2 regions of the Streptomyces sp. GS7 genome follow, and region 1 is predicted to be linked to the other one. Evidence: predicted binding sites of a transcription regulator. Region 1 holds the regulator's gene; the other holds the start of a gene.

Region 1 (7,870 bases):
TCTACCTGCACGTGCCGTACTGCGCGACCCGCTGCGGCTACTGCGACTTCAACACCTACACCGCGAGCGAGCTGCGCGGCTCCGGCGGCGCCCCGGCCTCCCGCGAGACCTACGCCGACACGGTCGTCGAGGAGATCCGCCTGGCCCGCAAGGTGCTGGGCGACGACCCCCGCCCCGTGCGGACGGTCTTCGTCGGCGGCGGCACCCCGACCCTGCTGCCGACTGCCGACCTCGGCCGGATGCTGGCCGCCCTCCGCGACGAGTTCGGCCTGGCCCCCGGCGCCGAGATCACCACCGAGGCCAACCCGGATTCCGTCGACCCCCGCTATCTCGCCGAGCTGCGCGCGGCCGGCTACAACCGCGTCTCCTTCGGCATGCAGAGCGCCCGGCAGCACGTCCTGAAGATCCTCGACCGCACCCACACCCCGGGCCGCCCCGAAGCCTGCGTCGCCGAGGCCCGCGCGGCCGGCTTCGAGCACGTCAACCTCGACCTGATCTACGGCACCCCGGGCGAGACCGACGACGACTGGCGGGCCTCCCTCGACGCGGCCGTCGGCGCCGGCCCCGACCACGTCTCCGCGTACGCGCTGATCGTCGAGGAGGGCACCCGGCTGGCCCGCCGGATCCGCCGCGGCGAGATCCCGATGACCGACGACGACGTGCACGCCGACCGCTACCTGATCGCCGAGGACCGGCTCACCGCCGCCGGCTTCACCTGGTACGAGGTCTCCAACTGGGCCACGTCCGAAGCCGCCCGCTGCCGCCACAACGAGCTGTACTGGACCGGCGCCGACTGGTGGGGCGCCGGCCCCGGCGCGCACAGCCACGTCGGCGGCGTCCGCTGGTGGAACGTGAAGCACCCCGGCGCCTACGCCCAGGCCCTCGCCGAGGGCCGCTCCCCGGGCGCCGGCCGCGAAGTCCTCCCGGACGAGGACCGCCGCGTCGAGCGCATCCTCCTGGAGCTCCGCCTCGCCGGCGGCTGCCCGCTCTCCCTCCTCGCCCCCGCGGGCGCCCGCGCCGCCGCCCGCGCACTGGCCGACGGCCTCCTGGAGCCCGGCCCGTACGAGGCGGGACGCGCGGTGCTGACGCTGCGCGGGCGGCTGCTGGCGGACGCGGTGGTGCGAGACCTGGTGGACTGAGGGGACGGGCCGGGTGGACCGAGCGGACCGACCGGCGGGCCCTCGCCGGTCAGGCGCGGTCCGACCGCCCGGCCGCCGGGCACGGGACGGCCACCGGGTCACCGGGTCCACGGGGCGCCGGCCCAACGCGTCGGCGCAGCACGGAACTTCAGCGGATCACGGGCACGTCGGCGCGGCACCGTACGTCAGTGGATCAGTGGATCAGTGGGCCAGCGGGCCAGCGGGGCACGTCAGTGGGTCAGCGGGCGTGACTGCCGCCCCGACTCCTGGTCGATCTCGTCGTGGGCCTTGGTCAGCAGCTGCATCGCCATGTCGTTGAGCGCCCGTGCGCCCGCGACCTCCTCGCCGACCCGGGGCTGGTTCCCGTCGGCGGGGTGGCGGCTGGCATAACCATGGGACCGCACCTCGGTCCCGTCGGGCAGCCGGACCAGCGCGGCGGCCCGGGTGCGGTGGGTGTCCTCCTCGAATTCCAGCTCGACATGCCATCCGACAACGGTCTTCAACATGACGGTCACCTCCGGAATCGCTGCTACCAGAGTGCGCTCGCCACGGCCCCGGCGCACCACATGCCCCGGGCCCGCTACGCCCCCTCCGGGGCCGTCACGAAGTCGATCAGTTCCTCGACCCGCCCCAGCAGGGCCGGCTCCAGGTCCTTGTACGACCGCACGCCGGAGAGGATCCGCTGCCAGGCCGCGCCGGTGTTCTCCGGCCAGCCCAGCGCCCGGCACACCCCGGTCTTCCAGTCCTGGCCGCGCGGTACGGCCGGCCACGCCGCGATGCCCACCGAGGACGGCTTCACGGCCTCCCAGACGTCGATGTACGGGTGGCCGACGACCAGCGCGTGCGCACCGGTCACCTCGGCCGCGATCCGGGACTCCTTCGAGCCGGGCACGAGATGGTCGACCAGGACGCCGAGCCGGGCGTCCGGGCCGGGGGAGAAGGCGCGGACGATCGCCGGGAGGTCGTCGATGCCCTCCAGATATTCCACGACCACGCCCTCGATGCGCAGGTCGTCGCCCCAGACGCGCTCGACCAGTTCGGCGTCGTGCCGCCCCTCCACGTAGATGCGGCCGGCCCGCGCGACCCGGGCGCGGGCGCCGGGGACCGCGATCGACCCGGAGGCGGTCCGCGCCGGACCGCTCGGCGCGGGGCGGCTCCGGGGGCGTACGAGCGTGACGACCCTGCCCTCCAGGAGGAAGCCGCGCGGCGCCATCGGGAAGACCCGCTGCTTGCCGAACCGGTCCTCCAGCGTGACCGTCGGACCCTCGGCGGTCTTCTCGCAGCGGATCACCGCGCCGCAGTAGCCGGTGGTGACCTCCTCGACGACCAGATCGGGATCGGCGGGCACTTCGGGCGCCGGCTGCTGCCTCTTCCACGGGGGAGTGAGGTCGGGGCGGTAGCGCTTGCTCTGCATGAGGGCCTGTTCTGTGGACGGACTTCTGCGGGCCGACCGGCCTGACCGGCCGGACCGGTGGGACTGACCGACCGGCCGGACCGGTGGGCGGAAGGGGGGGAGCGGCGGAAGCGGAGAGCGGTGCGGGGCGGCGGCTCAGGACGGCGGCGGGCCGAAGCGGGCGGCGAGGGCGTCGCGCTGGGCGCGCACGAAGCGGGCGTCGACGACGGCGCCGTGGCCTGGCACGTACACCGCGTCCTCGCCGCCCAGGGCGAGCAGCCGGTCCAGGGCGGCGGGCCACTGCTGGGGGAGCGCGTCCGGCCCGGCCTGCGGCTCGCCCGACTCCTCCACCAGGTCACCGCAGAAGACGATCTCCGGGGAACCGTGCCGGCCGGGCACCAGGACGGCCAGGTCGTGCGCGGAGTGGCCGGGGCCGACGTTGGCCAGCAGCACCTGCCGGTCGCCGAGGTCGACGGTCAGCTCGCCGTGGACGTGGTGGTGCGGCGCGACCAGCAGGTCGGCGGCCTCCGCGGCGGCGTCCCGGTCGACGCCGTGCCGCACCGCGGAGTGCCGGAGCTCGTCCTTGCTGCGCAGCAGCAGCTCGCCCAGGCCGGCCGCGCCGAACACCTCGACGCCCGCGAAGGCGGCGGTGCCCAGCACATGGTCGAAGTGCGGGTGGGTCAGTGCGATGTGCGTCACGTCGCGGCCCAGTACGCCGCGGATCGTACGGCGCAGTTCGGCGCCGTCGCGGAGGGTGGCGCCGGTGTCGACGATCATGACCCCGGCGGTGCCGGCGATCACCCCGACCGTCTCGTCCCAGCCGGGCATCCGGCGCCGGACGACACCGTCGTCGAGCTGTTCCCAGCCTGCCTCTTCCCATGCAGTGCGCATACCGAGACGCTAGCGCCATCGCGATAGCGTTGCGCGACGGTCGGCCGTTCCGGCGGCCCGGACCGGGTGCCGGCCGGGGAGCGGTCGGGGGGCGCCGAGGGGCGCTCCCGGGGTCGGACTCCGCGGCCCCGGGCAACTCCCCACCACGCCCGCCCTTGCCGCATCCGTGCTACCCGGCCGTACACTTACTGGGTCTGGCACTCGGCTGAGGTGAGTGCCAGGAGAGACGACACACGGCGGGACGGCCGGACTGGAGGTGCGCGGGATGCTCAGCGAACGCAGGCTCGAAGTGCTGCGCGCCATCGTCCAGGACTACGTCGGCACGGAGGAGCCGGTCGGCTCCAAGGCGCTCACCGAGCGCCACAAGCTGGGGGTCTCCCCGGCCACCGTGCGCAACGACATGGCGGCCCTGGAGGACGAGGGTTTCATCGCCCAGCCGCACACCAGCGCCGGGCGGATCCCGACCGACAAGGGATACCGCCTCTTCGTCGACAGGCTGGCCGGCGTCAAGCCGCTGTCCAGCCCGGAGCGGCGCGCCATCCAGAATTTCCTGGACGGCGCCGTCGACCTCGACGACGTGGTCGGCCGGACGGTCCGGCTCCTGGCGCAGCTGACCCGGCAGGTCGCGGTCGTGCAGTACCCCTCCCTGACGCGGTCCACGGTCCGGCACGTCGAGCTGCTGGCGCTGGCCCCGGCGCGGCTGATGCTGGTGCTGATCACGGACACCGGACGGGTCGAGCAGCGGCTGGTCGACTGCCAGTCGCCGTTCGGCGAGATGTCCCTGGCGGACCTGCGGGCGCGGCTCAACAGCCGTGTCGTCGGGCGGCGGTTCACGGACGTGCCGCAGCTGGTGCAGGATCTTCCGGAGTCCTTCGAGCAGGACGACCGCGGCACGGTCTCGACAGTACTGTCGGTGTTGCTGGAGACTCTGGTGGAGGAGACCGAGGAGCGGCTGATGATCGGCGGTACCGCCAATCTCACGCGCTTCGGGCATGATTTCCCACTGACCATCCGGCCGGTGTTGGAGGCCCTTGAGGAGCATGTGGTGCTGCTCAAGCTGCTCGGGGAGGCCAAGGACTCGGGCATGACCGTACGTATCGGGCATGAGAATGCTCATGAGGGCCTGACGTCCACCTCGGTCGTCGCCGTCGGCTACGGTTCGGGCGACGAGGCCGTCGCAAAAATGGGCGTGGTCGGACCGACCCGCATGGACTACCCCGGAACGATGGGAGCGGTACGCGCAGTGGCACGTTACGTCGGACAGATCCTGGCGGAGTCGTAAGTGGCCACGGACTACTACGCGGTCCTGGGCGTACGGCGCGATGCCTCGCAGGACGAGATCAAGAAGGCATTCCGGCGGCTGGCGCGCGAGCTGCACCCGGACGTCAACCCGGACCCCAAGACCCAGGAGCGGTTCAAGGAGATCAACGCCGCTTACGAGGTCCTCTCCGACCCGCAGAAGAAGCAGGTCTACGACCTCGGCGGCGATCCCCTGTCGCAGTCCGGCGGTGCCGGCGGCGGCGCGGGCGGCTTCGGCGCGGGCTTCGGCAACTTCTCCGACATCATGGACGCGTTCTTCGGCACGGCGTCGCAGCGCGGACCGCGCTCGCGGACCCGCCGCGGCCAGGACGCGATGATCCGCCTCGATGTCGAGCTGAGCGAATCGGCGTTCGGCACGACCAAGGACATCCAGGTCGACACCGCCGTGGTCTGCACGACCTGCAGCGGTGAGGGCGCGGCGCCCGGGACGTCGGCGCAGACCTGCGACATGTGCCGCGGCCGCGGTGAGGTCTCGCAGGTCACCCGGTCCTTCCTCGGCCAGGTCATGACCTCCCGGCCGTGCCCGCAGTGCCAGGGCTTCGGCACGGTCGTGCCGACCCCGTGCCCCGAGTGCGCGGGCGACGGCCGGATCCGCTCGCGCCGTACGCTCACGGTCAAGATCCCGGCCGGCGTCGACAACGGCACCCGCATCCAGCTGGCCGGTGAGGGCGAGGTCGGCCCCGGCGGCGGCCCCGCCGGCGACCTCTACGTCGAGATCCACGAGCTGCCCCACGCGGTCTTCCAGCGGCGCGGCGACGATCTGCACTGCACGGTGACCATCCCGATGACGGCGGCGGCGCTGGGCACGAAGTGCCCGCTGGAGACGCTGGACGGGATGGAGGAGGTCGACGTCCGGCCCGGCACCCAGTCCGGCCAGTCGATCCCGCTGCACCAGCGGGGCGTGACGCATCTGCGCGGCGGCGGCCGGGGCGACCTGATCGTCCATGTCGAGGTCCAGACCCCGACGAAGCTCGACCCCGAGCAGGAGGAACTCCTGCGCCGCCTGGCCAAGCTGCGTGGCGAGGAGCGTCCCACCGGGCAGTTCCAGCCCGGCCAGCAGGGCCTCTTCTCCCGCCTGAAGGACGCGTTCAACGGGCGGTAGGCACACGGTGTACCCCGGCCGGCCGTTCCGCACTTCGAGGCGGTGCCCCGGTTCGGGGCAGGGCGGTGGGCGTGACACGATGTGGTCATGCCCACCGCGCTCACCGATCTCTGCCGTCACCCCATCGTGCAGGCCCCGATGGCGGGCGGCGCCTCCGGGTCCGAGCTGGCCGCGGCGGTCTGCCAGGCCGGCGGGCTCGGCTTCCTCGCCGCCGGCTACAAGACCGCCGACGGCATGTACCAGGAGATCAAACAGCTCCGGGCGCTGACCGACCACCCCTTCGGCGTCAATCTCTTCATGCCGCAGCCCTCGCTGGCCGACACGTCCGCCGTCGAGGTCTACCGCGAGCAACTCGCGGGCGAGGCCGCCTGGTACGAGACCGAACTCGGCGACATCGACGGCCCCTGCGACGACGGGTACGAGGCCAAGCTCGCGATCCTGCGCGAGGACCCGGTGCCGGTGGTCTCGTTCACCTTCGGCTGCCCCTCGCGGGCGGTCCTCGACGGCTTCGCCAAGGTCGGCACGTACACCGTCGTCACGGTCACCACGGTCGCCGAGGCGCAGGACGCGCAGTGGTCCGGCGCCGACGCGGTCTGCGTGCAGGGCGTGGAGGCGGGTGGCCACCAGGGCACCCACCGGGACGATCCGCACGCGGACGGCACCGGTGCGGGACTGGGGCTGCTGGCGCTGCTCGCGCAGGTCCGGGAGGCCGTGCAGATCCCGGTGATCGCCGCGGGCGGGCTGATGCGCGGGGCGCAGATCGCGGCGGTGCTGGCCGCCGGGGCGTCGATGGCGCAGCTGGGCACCGCCTTCCTCGTCACGCCCGAGTCCGGCGCCAACCCGCTGCACAAGCAGGCGCTGACCAACCCCCTTTTCACACATACGGAGTTGACCCGGGCGTTCTCCGGGCGGCCGGCGCGCGGGCTGGTGAACCGTTTCCTTCGCGAGCACGGCCCGTACGCGCCGGCCGCCTACCCCGCCGTGCACTACCTCACCTCCACCGTCCGCAAGGCCGCCGCCAAGGCCGGCGACGCGCAGGGCATGAACCTGTGGGCGGGGCAGGGGCACCGGCTGGCGCGGGAGATGCCCGCCGGCCGGCTGGTGAAGGTGCTGGTGTCCGAACTGGACGCGGCACGCGTCGCGTTGGGCGAGGTCCGCAGCGGCGGGGACGTGGACGCCACCGGCGGTGCCGCATGACCGCGCCGGTCTTCCTCGTCGACTCGCTGGCGGGCGTACGGGCCGGGGGCACCCTGACCCTGGACGGTCCCGAGGGCCGGCACGCGGTGTCGGTACGGCGGCTGCGGGTCGGTGAGGAGGTCGTGCTGACCGACGGCGCGGGCGCCGGTGCCCACGGCACGGTCGCCGCCGTCGAGGGCAAGGACCGGCTCACCGTCGCCGTGGCGGAACTGCGCACCGAGGCCCCTCCGGTGCCCACGATCACCGTCGTGCAGGCGCTGCCCAAGGGCGACCGCGGGGAGCTGGCCGTGGAGACCATGACCGAGACCGGCGTGGACGCCATCGTCCCCTGGGCGGCGGCGCGTTGCGTCACCCAGTGGAAGGGCGAGCGGGCCGCCAAGTCGCTGGCGAAATGGCGTGCCACGGCGCGCGAGGCGGGCAAGCAGTCGCGCCGGCTGACCTTCCCGCAGGTCGCCGACCCGCTGACGACCAAGCAGGTCGCCGCGCTGCTCGCCGGTGCCGACTTCGCCGCCGTCCTCCACGAGGAGGGCAGCGCCCCGCTGGCCACCGCCGAACTCCCCGCCCAGGGCTCGATCGTGCTGGTCGTCGGCCCGGAGGGCGGCGTCTCCCCGGAGGAGCTGGCCGCCTTCGCCGAGGCGGGCGCCAAGCCGTACCGCCTGGGCGCGACCGTGCTGCGCACCTCCACGGCCGGCACGGCGGCGACCGCGCTGCTGCTGGGGCGCACCGGGCGCTGGAGCTAGCGTCCGTCCGAGGTCCGGGGTGCGCCGGCCGGCCCAGGAGCCGGCCGGCGCACCGCGGTTGACCGTGCCCGGGGCGGACGGCCGCCCC
Region 2 (7,870 bases), 740 kb from region 1:
TCAACGACGCCCCGGTGGTCATCCTCGTCGTCGCCTTCTCCACCGCCGGCCCGATCGAGCACTGGTACGTCCTCCTCGGCGAGATAGCGCTGGAGCTGGCCATCGGCGCCGCCATCGGACTGGCCATCGGCTGGCTCGGCGCCTACGGCATGCGGCATGTGGCACTGCCCGCCTCCGGCCTCTACCCGATCGCCGTGATGGCCATCGCCGTCTCCGCGTACGCGGCCGGCGCGCTGGCGCACGGCTCCGGCTTCCTCGCCGTCTACCTGGCCGCGGTCGTCCTCGGCAACGCCAAGCTGCCGCACGCCCCGGCCACTCGCGGGTTCGCCGAGGGGGTCGGCTGGATCGGCCAGATCGGGATGTTCGTGCTGCTGGGTCTGCTCGTCACCCCGCACAACCTGCTCGACGACATCGTGCCGGCACTGCTCATCGGCATGATCCTGACGCTCGTGGCCCGGCCGCTGTCCGTCTTCACCTCACTGCTGCCGTTCGGGGTGCCGTGGCGGGAGAAGACTCTGCTGTCCTGGGCCGGGCTGCGCGGCGCGGTGCCGATCGTGCTGGCCACCATCCCGATGGTGAGCGACGTCCCCGGCAGCGAGACGGTCTTCAACATCGTCTTCGTCCTGGTCGTCGTCTACACCCTCATCCAGGGGCCGACCCTCCCGTGGCTGGCCCGCCGGCTGCGGCTCGGCGAGGGTGAGGAGGCCGCCGACCTGGGCATCGAGTCGGCACCCCTGGAGCGGCTGCGCGGCCATCTGCTGTCGACGTCGATAGGGACCACCTCCCGCATGCACGGCGTCGAGGTCGGCGAACTGCGGATGCCGGCGGGCGCCGCGGTCACCCTCGTCGTACGGGACGGCGCCAGCTTCGTCCCCTCCCCCACCACCGTGCTGCGGCGCGGCGACGAACTGCTGGTGGTCGCCACCGACCCGGTGCGCGACGCGGCCGAGCGGCGACTCCAGGCCGTCTCGCAGGGCGGCAAGCTGGCCGGCTGGCTGGGTTCCGGCGCGCCCCCGGAGGAGGCCGGCCGGCAGCCCCGGCGCGGCTGAGCCGGGGCGCAGGGGTCGGCCGGTCCCGGCCCCGTGCGCAGCCCGGCTTGCCCGGCCCGGCCGCGAATGTGCTGTATCTCTCCACGGAACCCAAGGAAATCCCGATGAAGCCCTGGTTAATCCCAGGGCTTCACGGCTTTCGACCTGTAGTATGAAGACAGAAATTTTTTGACGGATTACGAACCAACTCTGCCTGACGCAGAGCTGGCGCGACCGCTCGGCGGCCGCGGTCCCCTGCCACACGCAGCCACCCCTCCGGTGCGGACCACGCGGTATCACTCGGTCCTGCGCGAGAGGACAGCTCTCGGCGCGTACCCGTGACGACCTCTCGGGGCAGCGCTACCAGGCGGCAGAAAGGCCCGGCCGTGGCATCCGCGGTCAAGGACCCCCGTCCCGGTTACGGACAACTGTTGGGCACGCCCGGCGCGTGGACGTTCCTGCTGCCCGGCTTCCTGGCCCGGCAGCCGTTCGCGATGCTGACCATCGGCATCGTGCTGCTCGTCCAGTCCACCACCGGCTCCTACGGCACCGCCGGCGCGGTCTCCGCCGCCACCGGCGTCTCGATGGCGCTGTTCGCCCCGCAGAGCGGCAAGCTCGCCGACCGCTTCGGCCAGCGCGCCGTCCTGATCCCCGGCGTCCTCGTCCACGTCGCCGGCGTCTCGGCCCTGATCGCCCTGGCCCTCGCGCACGCCCCCCTGTGGGCGCTGCTCGCGGTGGCCGTCCCCACGGGCGCCTCGACGCCGCAGGTCGGCCCGATGGTGCGGGCCCGCTGGGCGGCGAAGCTGGGCGGCAGCCCGCTGATGCCGACGGCCGCCGCCTTCGAGTCGGTCACCGACGAGTTCACCTTCGTCGTCGGCCCGGTGCTGGCCACCGCGCTGTGCACCGGCATCCACCCGGCCGCCGGCCTGATCGCCGAGGCCGCGCTGTCACTGGCCGGCGGCCTGCTGTTCGCCTCCCAGCGGCGCACCCAGCCGCCCGTCCACCGGGAGCACTCCGACGACGCCCCGCGCGTCTCCGCACTGTCCGTCCCCGGCGTACGCGTCCTGATCGTGGCGTTCCTCGGCATCGGCTCCGTCTTCGGCGGGATGCAGGTCTCGCTGACCGCGCTCACCGAGCACATCGGACAGCCCGGCATCAACGGCGTCCTCTACGGGATCTTCGCCGGCGGCAACATGCTCGCCGGCATTGCCTGCGGCGCCATCGCCTGGAAGATCGGCCCGCGTCGCCGGCTGCTGGTCGCCTACGGGCTGCTGGCGCTGGCCACCACCCCGCTGTGGGCGGTGGCCTCCGTACCGCTGCTGGGCGCCGTCGGCCTGGTCGTCGGCCTGTGCATCGCCCCCGCGCTGATCACCGGCTACACCCTCGTCGAGTCGCTGGTCCCGGCCGCCGCCCGTACCGAAGCCTTCACCTGGCTGACCGGCGCGGTCGCACTGGGCCAGGCCGCCGCGGCCACCTCCGCCGGCCAGCTCGCGGACCGCTTCGGCCCGAGCACCGGATTCCTGGTGCCGCTGGCCGGCACCGCGCTGGCCCTGATCGTGCTGCTGGCGCTGCGGGCGCACCTGCTGCCGCGGGCCTCGAAGGTGGTCGCCGGGTCGGCGGACAGCGCCGACGGCGCCTCCGGGCCGGCCCTCGACGACCGCGACCGCGAACTGGCGAACGCCTGACGGACCTCCGGGCCGGACGCGACGGGCGTCCGGCCCGGAGGCCGGACCAGGTGCGGTACCGGGCCCGGAACCGGCCGCCGCTCCGGACGGGAGCCGGACGTGGAGTCGGACGTGGGGTCGGTCACCGTATGCCGGTCACGGTGGACTGATGCGCGGGAATACTGCAATATGGAGCGTCGTTAGCACTCAACGAGTGAGAGTGCCAGGAGGAAGTCAAGTGCCGACCTACCAGTACCAGTGCACCGCGTGCGGCGAGGGCCTTGAGGCCGTCCAGAAGTTCACCGACGACGCGCTCACCGAGTGCCCCAGCTGCAACGGACGCCTCAAGAAGGTGTTCTCCGCGGTCGGCATCGTCTTCAAGGGCTCGGGCTTCTACCGCAACGACAGCCGCGGCTCGTCGTCCAGCAGCAGCCCCGCCAAGAGTTCCTCCTCGTCGACCGGCTCGGCGTCCTCGTCCGACTCCTCGTCGAGCAGCTCCTCGTCGAGCGGTTCCTCGGACAGCAAGCCGTCGGCCGCGGCGACTGCCGGCACCTCGGGCTCGGCGAGCACCAGCTCCGCCGCCTGACCTCTGCTCCTCCGGACCCCGCCACCCCCTCCAGAGGGGGCCGCGGGGTCCGCCGCGTTCGGGGCGCGGGGCCGGGCGTCCCGGCGTTCCCGCGGTGCACCCCCGGCCCGGCACCGCGTCCGACGACGCCCGATAGTGTGACCGGCATGGCTGACGCGGAGATTGGCGTAATCGGCGGGTCGGGGTTCTACTCATTCCTCGACGACGTGACCGAGATCACGGTGGACACCCCCTACGGGCCGCCGAGCGACTCCCTGTTCCTGGGCGAGATCGCCGGCCGCTCCGTCGCCTTCCTGCCCCGGCACGGCCGCGGGCACCACCTCCCGCCGCACCGCATCAACTACCGCGCCAACATGTGGGCGCTGCGCTCCCTCGGCGTACGGCAGGTCCTCGGCCCGTGCGCCGTCGGCGGCCTGCGCCCCGAGTACGGGCCCGGGACCCTCCTGGTCCCCGACCAGCTCGTCGACCGCACCAAGGGCCGCGTCCAGACGTACTTCGACGGCGAACCGCTCCCCGACGGCAGCGTCCCCAACGTCGTGCACCTCACCTTCGCCGACCCGTACTGCCCCACCGGCCGCCGGGCCGCCCTCACCGCCGCCCGCGGCCGCGACTGGGAACCCGTCGACGGCGGCACCCTCGTCGTCATCGAGGGCCCCCGCTTCTCCACCCGCGCCGAGTCGCGCTGGCACGCCGCCCAGGGCTGGTCGGTGGTCGGCATGACCGGCCACCCCGAAGCGGTCCTGGCCCGCGAAATGAGCCTCTGCTACACCTCGTTGACGCTGGTCACCGACCTGGACGCGGGCACCGAGACCGGCGACGGCGTCTCCCACGAGGAAGTCCTCAAGGTCTTCGGCCAGAACATCGGCCGGCTGCGCGAAGTCCTCTTCGACACGGTCGCCGCCCTCCCCGAGAACACCGCCCGCGACTGCCTGTGCACCGACGCGCACCAGGGCTGGGACCTGGGCATCGAGCTGCCGTAGCGGCGGAGGATGCCGGGAGACGCCCGGGGAAGGCCGGGGAAGCCGGGGCGCCGGCCCCGCCCGCGTGACCGGCCGGGCGGGTGACCGAAGCGGCCCGGTGACCCGGGGGGGGAAGCAGCCGGGTAGCCCGGTAGCCGGGGGCAGCCCGGTGGGCGGGTGACGGAGTTGTCCACAATCCCGGGGCTGTCCACAGCCCGGAGCGGGCGGCGGCGGAATGCGGCACGGTGATGTTCACCGGGCCCGAACGGCGGGTCCGGGAAGCCGACTCCCCACCGCAGGCGGTGATCACCATGCCCCGTCCGTCCCCCGACCCACGCGTCCCCACCCTCGATCCGGCAGTCACCCCTCCGCCCCTCCCGGCTCCCCCGCTCCCCACTCCCCCGCGATGTGAAGTGCCGCACTTCCCGCCGGTACGGGTGGCCGGCGCCGGCAGCCGGTGGCGGCGGGCCCACCGCCGGAGCCTGCTTACCGCCGCCCTCGCGATCACCGCGGCAGCACTGGCCACCGGCGTATCGAACGGGCCCGTACGAGCCGCCCCCGCGCCCGCCTGCCCCGCGGCGCCGGCACCGGCCGGAGGTCGGTGATCATGTCCGTCCCGCCGGTTCCGCCCGAAGATCGAGTGGCGTCCCCGCCCGACGCACGGAAAACTTCTCCGGGTGGCGGGGCACCCGCGCGCCTCTTACGGGAGCGCGTCCGCACCACCGATACCGACGCCGCTATCGACACCGCCGAACCCCTCGCCGTCGCGATCGCCGAACCGACGACCGGCGTGACGGCGGCTCCCAACGCCACCGGGACGGCCGTTCCGGACGCCGTACGACGAACCCCACCGCGGGCTCATCCACCCCCTACGGCCCACCGCCCCACAGCCCGTCCCCGCACGAACCGCGGCCAAGTCGCCCGGATCCGCACTGACGCGCCGGTCGATCGCCGGTTCGTGTTGCGCGATTGGACATCCCTGCCCCGCCCTGCCGTAAGTTGCGGTGCCGATCGTCGGTGCACCGTCCAGAGCAAGCGTGGAAAGAGGCTGTCAGGTGAGCGAGAAAAAGGGCGAGAGCAAGGGCGTCCTCCAGGGATTCAGGGAATTCCTGATGCGCGGCAACGTCATCGAACTCGCGGTGGCGGTCGTGGTCGGTGCGGCGTTCACGAGCATCGTCACCTCGGTGGTCAAGGGCGTCATCAACCCGATCGTGGGCGCGCTCGGCTCCAAGAACCTCGACAACTACCAGGCGTGCCTGACCACGTGCAGCGTGGACAAGAAGACCGGCCAGTTCACCGACGGCATCTACATCCTGTGGGGCTCGGTGCTCAGCGCGGCGCTGACGTTCCTGATCACCGCGGCGGTCGTCTACTTCCTCATGATCCTTCCGATGAACAAGTGGAAGGCCCGCCAGGACGCGAAGAAGCCGGCCGACGGCACCCCGGCGGCCCCCACCGAGATCGAGCTGCTCACCGAGATCCGCGACGCTCTGGTCGCCCAGCGCAACGGCACCTCCACGGCACCGGGCGCGGCCTCGGCGGCGGGCACCATCATCAGCCAGAAGACGCAGCACTAGCGGGCGCTACGACCGGCACACGCCGCCCCGTCGCCTCGCTCAGAGGTGGTGGGGCGGCTTTTCGTCGAGGAAGCGGGCGAGATCGGCCGCGCTGTCCCTGGACGCGGGGCGCTCCCCCCAGCCGCGGTCGGTGTCGTCCGAGGACTGCCGGCTCAGCGGATCGTCGAAGATCAGAGCTGCCGCACCCCGCGGCGCCGGACTCACCCCGGGCGCGCTCGCGGGAGCCGACGTAGGGGCCTCGGCCTGGCTCTCGGCCTGGCTCTCGGGCGCTCCCTCCGGGGAAGCCGTTTCGGGTTCGGGCGTGGTGCTCACCCCCTCAGGGTACGGGCGAGCAGAACACGGAGGACCGGGCGGCCGCGGGGGGGGGGTACGGACCGCGGCGGTGGGCTTTGGCGCCCTCCGCGCCCTCGGAGCCCTCTAGGCGCCCCTGTCGTGGGTGGGTATCGGGTGCGGGCGATTGACATTGTGCGGACGGGTCGGGGGGCCGTGCTCGGCGCGGTTCCGGCTGACGGGGCGGCTGCGGTCGGTGCCGGGGAGGGGATGGGGGTGGTGCGAGCGATGGTGATCGCTTGGGCGGTCGGACATGGGGCTCGGGCTTTCTGGGCGGAGGCGGGGGGCGGGGGCGGGGTGAACGGCTCCTGGGGGGGTGCGGGAGGGGGCGGGGCGGGGGCGGGGCGGGGGCGGGCCCCCGGGGCGAACTCCGTGGCGAGTCGTCTGCCGTCCTTGGCGTGAGGGACTACAGGGGCCTGGACCACCGGCGGGGCCTGGACCACCGGCGGGGCCTGAACCGCGGGCGGGGCTGGACCACGGGCGGGGCCTCCACTACGGCAGGGCCTGGACCACGAGGGAGGCGGTCACGGCCGCGAGTACGAGGCCGTGGAGCTTCATCCGGCCGAGGAGGCCGAGGAGGCCGAGGAAGCCCCGGCAACCCGACAAGCCGGGGAAACCCATGCAGACCAGGGAGCCGCGGCATGCCAGGGAACCCAGGTGAGTCGAGGTGGCCGTCCGGGGTGGGTTGGTGGGGGCCTTGCGGGGGCCTTCCCCGGAGAGCAAAGAGCTCCCACCGCGTCGCGAAGGGCCGCGGGCGGCGAGAGCGCGGGCCGGACGCTGCAGCGGTACCGGATGGTGCGGCCGAAGCCGGCGGCGGAGGGGCGGAAGGCGTGGGCGCCGACGGAGACGAGGAACAGGGAGAGGAAGAAGACGAAGAGGGAGGAAGAAGACGAAGAGGAAGGAGTAAGCCATCGCTGAGATGAAGGAGGCGGCGGCGCGGGTCGCGGTGGCTGCGGAGGTCTCGGCGTTGGGGGCAGTGGGGCGCCGGCGTTGTGTGGTGGGGGGCCGCCCGGGGAGGGAGCGGCGGTCAGCGGGGGTGCGAGGGCCGTGGCGACGAGGGGTGCGCGGGTGGCCGACCGGGTTTGCGGTGGTAATTCCGCTGGCGGTTGGGCCGGGGCAGGGGGTGCGGGCGGGACCTCGTCGGTTGGCTGTGGCACGTGCCCCACGCTAGGTGGGTTTGATGCGAATAGCCCCTTTTGCGAGGTAGGGGAGTGAGAGTGCGGAGTGCAGGCAGGGCGTGGGGGTGGCCTGCGGTGGCTCAGCCTTCGGCGAGTGCCTCGTGCCACCACTTGTCGCGCCCCGGCTGCCAGGACACCGGCCGCGAGCACCGGTTCACCACCAGCACGGTCCGCCGCTGCCGGTTCGCGTCCGTGGCCGCGCCCCGTGCCAGCGCGTGGTCCAGCACCGCCTTCACCGGGCGTACCGCGCCGTCCCAGAACGCGGCGTCGGCGGTGATGAGTACCCGGGCGTCCGACTCCCGGGTGCGCGCGACCAGTTCGGGCACCGTGAGCGAGACCGGAAGCGTGGTCCGTATCGCGTCCAGTCGGCCGCAGGCGAGGGTGGCGATCACCGACTCGGGCACCAGCGGCAGATGCACGGCGACCTTGTCGCCGGCGCGTACGCCGAGTCGGGCGAGCGCGGCTGCCGCCCGTTCGGCCTGGTCCAGGAGCATGCCGTGTGTCAGCTCCTCCAGGCGGCCCGGCTCCCCGTTCCAGGTGAGGGCGAT

What was found. Region 1 encodes HrcA, which represses chaperone genes, less so after heat shock. Its sites were predicted from a motif close to TTNGCACTCNGNNNNNCNGAGTGCNAA; they were not measured.
Region 2: the regulator HrcA is predicted to act here: its motif matches at 2,893-2,919, upstream of GR130_RS03455 (FmdB family zinc ribbon protein).

The regions. Positions count from the first base shown of each region.
Region 1 is NZ_CP047146.1:1,548,743-1,556,612, forward strand. Features, by position in the region: gene hemW (radical SAM family heme chaperone HemW) at 1-1,139, shown strand, start outside; gene GR130_RS06475 (DUF1876 domain-containing protein) at 1,370-1,645, opposite strand; gene GR130_RS06480 (DUF3097 domain-containing protein) at 1,720-2,553, opposite strand; gene GR130_RS06485 (MBL fold metallo-hydrolase) at 2,689-3,423, opposite strand; gene hrcA (heat-inducible transcriptional repressor HrcA) at 3,689-4,705, shown strand; gene dnaJ (molecular chaperone DnaJ) at 4,706-5,845, shown strand; gene GR130_RS06500 (nitronate monooxygenase) at 5,933-7,042, shown strand; gene GR130_RS06505 (16S rRNA (uracil(1498)-N(3))-methyltransferase) at 7,039-7,782, shown strand.
Region 2 is NZ_CP047146.1:810,635-818,504, reverse strand. Features, by position in the region: gene GR130_RS03465 (potassium/proton antiporter) at 1-1,049, shown strand, start outside; gene GR130_RS03460 (MFS transporter) at 1,415-2,713, shown strand; gene GR130_RS03455 (FmdB family zinc ribbon protein) at 2,931-3,278, shown strand; gene GR130_RS03450 (S-methyl-5'-thioadenosine phosphorylase) at 3,425-4,258, shown strand; gene GR130_RS03445 (large conductance mechanosensitive channel protein MscL) at 5,350-5,814, shown strand; gene GR130_RS03440 (hypothetical protein) at 5,854-6,126, opposite strand; gene GR130_RS41260 (hypothetical protein) at 6,637-6,765, opposite strand; gene GR130_RS03435 (AMP-binding protein) at 7,403-7,870, opposite strand, start outside.